Defluviitalea raffinosedens: one gene and its partner. The protein of the gene in region 2 binds, or shares a complex with, the protein of the main gene of each other region. Links are inferred from orthologs where the notes say so. Each region holds a gene or a part of one and is shown on either strand. Other genes may lie near its edges.

Region 1 (3,122 bases), on a different replicon or contig from region 2:
TTCCCATTTTTTCCTGACCTGCTTTTGTTTTTGGTTCAACCGCAACAGAAATAACAGGCTCTGGGAATACCATGGATTCTAAGATAACAGGATGTTGTTCATCACAAAGGGTATCTCCTGTTGTTGTGAATTTTAATCCAACTGCTGCCGCAATGTCACCGGAATATACTTTATCAATTTCTTCACGGTGATTTGCATGCATCTGCAGGATACGACCGATTCTTTCTTTCTTGCCTTTTGTAGAGTTAAGTACATAAGAACCGGAGTTCATTGTACCAGAATATACTCTAAAGAATGCAAGTTTTCCAACATAAGGGTCGCTCATAATTTTAAATGCTAATGCTGAGAAAGGCTCTTCATCGGAAGAATGTCTTTCGATTTCTTCCTCTGTACCTGGAATTACCCCTTTAATAGATGGGATATCCGTTGGTGCAGGAAGGTATTCTACTACAGCATCTAATAGTCTTTGAACTCCCTTATTCTTATACGCAGAACCGCAAAGTACAGGAATGATTTGTACATTGATTACTGCTTTTCTAAGAGCTGCTTTTAACTGTTCCTCAGTTAATTCTTCTCCTTCAAGATAAAGCATCATCAATTCTTCATCGGTTTCAGCAATTGCTTCAACCATTGCCATTCTGTACTCTTCTGCTTGTTCTTTCATGTCTTCAGGAATCTCTTCTTCTGAAATGTCTTTTCCTAAATCATCTTTATAGATGTAGGCTTTCATTTTCATTAAGTCGATAATTCCTGTAAAAGTTTCTTCTTTACCAATTGGTAATTGAATTGGCACTGCATTGGCATTTAATCTTTCTTTCATCATTGCCACTGCATTGTAAAAGTCGGCTCCCATAATATCCATCTTATTTACGAAAGCCATACGTGGAACATGATATTTGTCAGCTTGACGCCATACAGTTTCTGATTGAGGTTCTACGCCACCTTTTGCACAGAACACACCAACAGCACTATCTAATACACGAAGAGAACGTTCAACTTCAACGGTGAAGTCAACGTGACCAGGTGTATCAATAATATTAATACGATTACCTTTCCATTGGCAAGTTGTTGCTGCAGAGGTGATCGTGATACCTCTTTCTTGTTCTTGTTCCATCCAGTCCATAGTTGCAGTGCCTTCATGGCTTTCACCAAGTTTATGGGTACGACCGGTATAAAATAAAATACGCTCAGTTAATGTTGTTTTTCCCGCATCAATATGAGCCATAATACCAATATTTCTGGTACGTTCAAGCGGGAATTCTCTTCCTGCCAAAGTTACTCCTCCTTTGGTAATATCTACTTATCTATTTCTTTACTTCGGTAGTTTTTACTGTTTTTTAACTTTTATGCACATCTACAAAGAATCCAATTTCTATGTAGAGTAATGATATACTTTCGTATATCATTACCATCTGTAGTGTGCAAATGCTTTGTTGGCTTCTGCCATTTTGTGTGTATCTTCTTTTTTCTTAACAGCTCCGCCTGTATTGTTAATAGCATCCAAGATTTCTGCTGCAAGACGATCTGTCATTGTCTTTTCACCGCGTTGTCTAGCATATAACACTAACCAGCGAAGTCCTAATGTTTGTCTTCTGTCAGGTCTTACTTCTACTGGTACTTGGTATGTTGCTCCCCCTACACGACGAGCTTTTACTTCTAAAACAGGCATAATGTTGTTTAATGCTTCTTCGAATGCTTCTAAAGCATCTTTACCTGTTTTTTCAGCTATTCTTTCAAATGCGCCGTATACGATTTTTTGAGCAACTCCCTTTTTCCCGTCAAGCATTACATTGTTAATTAACTTTGTAACAACCTTGCTATTGTACAAAGGATCAGGCAGTACTTCTCTTTTTGAAACATGTCCTTTACGTGGCACGATTCTTCCCTCCTTAATAATGGATTAATTATCTCATCGGTACTCGTACAAAATGTACGTTACGTGCTCCAGGTCCGCTACATCTATATTATAACCGCTTCACGCAGAGTTATATCTGTATCCGTCTGGGCACTTTATGTCTTAAACGACTTATTTTTTAGGTCTCTTTGCTCCGTATTTGGAACGGCCTTGTTTTCTGTTTGCTACTCCAGCTGTGTCTAATGTACCACGAATGATGTGATATCTTGTACCAGGAAGGTCTTTTACTCTTCCGCCTCTGATAAGAACAACGCTATGCTCTTGGAGGTTGTGTCCTTCTCCAGGAATGTACGCTGTTACTTCGATTTGGTTAGTAAGACGTACCCTCGCAATTTTACGAAGAGCTGAGTTTGGTTTCTTTGGTGTAGCTGTTTTAACAGCTGTACAAACTCCTCTCTTTTGTGGAGCAGAAAGATTCGTTGCTTTCTTCTTTAAGGAGTTGAATCCTTTTTGAAGCGCTGGTGCAGTTGATTTTTTCTCAACTGTTTTTCTTCCTTTACGTACTAACTGATTAAATGTGGGCATGCTTTACACCTCCTTACTTAATAACTACTGCTGCCGCAGTTTTTACTTCTACATTGCATGCTTTACCCAGTTCTGCCATGGTTTCTACCATGACGATCGGTACATTACGCTCTTTTGCGAGCTCCAGAACTCTGCGCACTACGCGCTCGTCTGCATCTTTAGCAACATAAACAACCTCAGCTTGATTATTCTCTAATACTTTGGCTGTTTGCTTTGCTCCTACTACTTTTTGATGTGTTTTTAGTCTGTGCACATAAATCCCCCTCTCAGGTTCATTTTTATGTGGGAAATCATATCATAATATGATTTTTAAACACACACTGATGAATTTTATCACTTAGCAAGAAAAATGTCAAGGTAATATTGAATTTTCCAGTTTTTGCGATACCTTGGTATATCACATAATATGCTGAGAGTGTGGAAGCTTCTCACGTTCTAGAATCTGCATAGCAGGTCGATACAAAGTACATAAGTTTCCTGATCTGCAGCTTTATAAGCAACTGATATCGTCTTGCACAAGTTGCCCGTGGCCTTTGAAATATATTCAAGAGAAGTATACCATTCTTCCTGATTTTTCATAGCCTGACGGAAGTATTTTTTGGAGCTATAGTCGTCTCCAGGCATTGCCGGTTTAAAGTTTTCATCCTGCTCCACCTGGATTTTTGGATTCATAATCGTATGA
Region 2 (3,193 bases):
AACCATGAATATTTGCATGATTTAGGCTTTGATGCTTCTGAAGATTTTCATACCTATGGATTTGAATGGCTGCCAGGCTCAATTACCTGGTATGTGGATGGAGAACCAGTATATACAGCCACCGAGAACATTCCTGTTACTCCTGCCAAAGTAATGATGAATGTGTGGCCGGGAACAGGTGTTGACGGTTGGCTCAATGCTTTCGATGGGAAAGTACCATTGACAGCAGAATACGACTGGATTCGTGTGACACAATATGATCGCTCTGAATAATTGTGGCTATACTAGGCTAAATTCTTTTTAAGATATTCCTTAAGAAGAGTTTAGCTTATTTTGTATTCAAAGATCGAATGATTTTTCAGAGCACTTTGTTCTTTTTCATAGAATATGATAATATAGTTTATAATATTCCTATATGGAGCATCCTATTTATTTAGGAAAAACATATAAATGGAGTGTTATTATGATCATTGGAACATGCAAGATTTATTTCCGGGCAAACTGGGTATCGTCATTAAAGGAAAAGAGAATGATTTTAAAAAGTATTATAAGCAAAGTCAAACATCGCTTTAATGTATCCATTGCTGAAATAGAAATGCAGGATTCCCATCAGAATGGAGTGATAGGCATTGCCTGTGTTTCTCAGGAGACCCAACATGCCGACCAAATGATTCAAAATGTAATTAATTATATAGAAAATAATATTGAAGCGGAAATTTATGATATCGAAATAGAAATCATATGACGCCTTGACGTTGTTTTTTTTATTAGATATAATGTTTTGGAAACTGGTGATAATAAAGAAAATATGCATTTTAGTAGATTTACAGTATAGTATATGGTATAATATTTAAATGGCTATTTGTAAATTTTACTTTACAAAAATACTATGTGCACCTGATAAAGCAATGTACATAGATAAAAATATCGTTCAAGGAGGACAAATGAATGAGTTCGCAGTTAGAAAGATTAGAAAATAATCAAGTTAAATTGACAATTGGAGTTTCGGCAGAAAGATTTGAAGAAGGTATGCAATATGCCTTCAATAAAAATAAAAAACATATTTCAATTCCTGGATTCCGTAAAGGAAAAGCTCCAAGAGCATTTGTAGAAAAAATGTATGGTCCAGAGATTTTTTATGAAGATGCCATTAATTACGTTATTCCTGACGCATATGAAGCGGCAATTAAAGAACACAATTTAGAAGTTGTATCAAGACCTGAATTTGATGTTGAAAAAATTGAAAAAGGTAAGGATATAGTGCTTACTGCTATTGTAACAGTAAAGCCTGAGGTAACATTAGGTCAATATAAAGAAGTTACAGTACCAAAAATGGATATTGAAGTGAAAGATGAAGAAATTGAAGAAGAATTAAAGAAAGTTCAAGATCAAAATGCCCGTATTATTACGGTAACAGACCGTCCTGTTAAAGACGGAGATGAAGTTATTATAGATTTTGAAGGATTTATGGATGGAAAAGCTTTTGAGGGCGGAAAAGGAGCAGATTATTCTCTTAAAATAGGTTCTCACAGCTTTATTGATACTTTTGAAGAACAACTCATCGGAGCAAATCCTGGAGATGAAGTAGAAGTTAATGTTACTTTCCCTGAAAACTATCATCAAAAGGATTTAGCAGGTAAACCAGCTTTATTTAAAGTAAAAATTAAAGAAATTAAAGAAAAAGAACTTTCAGCATTAGATGATGAATTTGCAAAGGATGTTTCCGAATTTGAAACTTTAGATGAATACAAACAAGATATTAAGGCAAAACTGTTAGAGCAAAAAGAAAAAGCTGCTAAGTTAGAAAAAGAAAGAAATGCCCTTGAAAAAGTCATTGAAAATGCAAAAATGGATGTACCGGAAGTAATGATTAATAATCAAATTGATCAGATGGTACAAGACTTCAGCATGAGAATGAAATATCAAGGCTTGCCAGTTGAACAATATCTTCAATTTACAGGACAAACAATGGAAAATCTTAGAGAAAACTTCCGTTCTGATGCAGAGTTCCAAGTAAAAGCAAGATTAGTTCTTGAAGAAATTGCTAAGAATGAAAACATTGAAGTAACGGATGAAGAACTAAATGATGAATTCAAGAGAATGGCTGAACAATATCAGATGGAGTTAGACAAATTATTAAGTAATGTTGGAGATGCGGAAAAAGAAGCAATAAGAGAAGATATCAAAATCAGAAAAGCTGTTGACTTGGTAGTAGATAGCGCAAAAGAAGCAAATTAATCCGCAGAAATTATACTCTATGCTAAAAATAAGTATAAGGAGGAATGCTGTATGAGCTTAGTGCCAGTAGTTGTTGAACAGACCAGTAGGGGCGAACGTTCCTATGATATTTATTCCAGACTGCTAAAAGACAGAATTATTTTTCTTGGTGAAGAAATCAACGATGTTACAGCAAACCTGGTTGTTGCACAGCTTTTGTTCCTGGAAGCAGAAGATCCTGATAAAGATATTCATTTATATATAAATAGTCCTGGTGGCTCTATTACAGCAGGTATGGCAATCTATGATACGATGCACTATATTAAGCCGGATGTATCCACTATTTGCATAGGTATGGCTGCAAGTATGGGCGCTTTTCTACTCAGTGGCGGAGCAAAAGGAAAAAGATTTGCTGTTCCTAATGCAGAAGTCATGATTCATCAGCCTTTAGGAGGGGCAAGGGGTCAGGCAACAGATATTCAGATTCATGCAGAGCATATTCTTAAAACCAAGAAAAAAATGAATCAAATGTTAAGTGAGAATACCGGGCAACCCCTTGAAAAAATTGAGAGAGATGTAGAAAGAGACTATTTCATGACCGCACAGGAAGCGAAAGAATATGGGCTGATTGATGAAGTGATTACTTCAAGGAAGTAGTAAATAATAAGAGGTGAGCTAATGGCTGGAAGATATGAAGAGAAGAAACAGCTTAAGTGTTCATTTTGCGGAAAAAACCAGGAGCAAGTGAGACGCTTAATCGCTGGCCCTGGTGTATATATATGTGATGAATGCATTGAGCTGTGCTCCGAGATCATAGAAGAAGAATTCGATGATCTTCCTGAAAATAGAGAAGTCGCTAAGGTTCCTAAACCCAAAGAAATTAAGGCTGTTTTGGATGAATATGTTATAGGGCAAGATAAAGCAAAAAAAGCCCTTGCTGTTGCGGTGTATAATCATTATAAAAGAATTTATTCTG

The links.
Region 1: the proteins of tig (region 2) and rpsG are in contact, whole or in part, in a crystal structure (PDB 3GTY), measured with the Thermotoga maritima proteins. The link is inferred for Defluviitalea raffinosedens from one-to-one orthologs. Residues at the interface, in WP_004081061.1 of Thermotoga maritima: Glu122, Val124, Val129, Leu130, Tyr133, Glu188, Gly259, Ile262, Tyr263, Glu266, Ser270, Glu273, Gln274, Glu277, Arg308, Gln311, Ile312, Ser315, Tyr316, Glu325, Arg329, Arg336, Leu363, Phe366, Trp367, Arg373, Leu377, Arg381, Leu384, Glu387; in WP_004081843.1 of Thermotoga maritima: Lys34, Lys52, Lys55, Glu59, Arg62, Gln63, Glu66, Asn67, Lys69, Val71, Arg95, Ala109, Lys110, Lys111, Gly112, Arg113, Pro114, Glu117, Glu121, Ile124, Ala125, Tyr127, Asn128, Asn129, Thr130, Gly131, Lys135, Asp139, Arg142, Met143.

Annotation. Positions count from the first base shown.
Region 1 is NZ_JAFBEP010000001.1:193,468-196,589, forward strand. Bases 142-2,929 are described here. They hold rpsG (30S ribosomal protein S7), read right to left. Parts: upstream 1,877-2,929; coding sequence 1,406-1,876; downstream 142-1,405. Other genes in these bases: fusA (elongation factor G), read right to left, coding at 142-1,273; rpsL (30S ribosomal protein S12), read right to left, coding at 2,027-2,440; JOD07_RS00990 (ribosomal L7Ae/L30e/S12e/Gadd45 family protein), read right to left, coding at 2,454-2,693; JOD07_RS00995 (methyl-accepting chemotaxis protein), read right to left, coding at 2,876-2,929. Outside these bases: more of fusA, read right to left, coding at 1-141; more of JOD07_RS00995, read right to left, coding at 2,930-3,122.
Region 2 is NZ_JAFBEP010000002.1:170,885-174,077, reverse strand. The notes cover bases 235-3,093. They hold tig (trigger factor), read left to right. Parts: upstream 235-948; coding sequence 949-2,238; downstream 2,239-3,093. Other genes in these bases: clpX (ATP-dependent Clp protease ATP-binding subunit ClpX), read left to right, coding at 2,896-3,093; clpP (ATP-dependent Clp endopeptidase proteolytic subunit ClpP), read left to right, coding at 2,290-2,874; JOD07_RS02730 (DUF503 domain-containing protein), read left to right, coding at 464-745; bglS (beta-glucanase), read left to right, coding at 235-273. In the rest of the region: more of bglS, read left to right, coding at 1-234; more of clpX, read left to right, coding at 3,094-3,193. UniProt on the Bacillus subtilis protein: Involved in protein export. Acts as a chaperone by maintaining the newly synthesized protein in an open conformation. Functions as a peptidyl-prolyl cis-trans isomerase.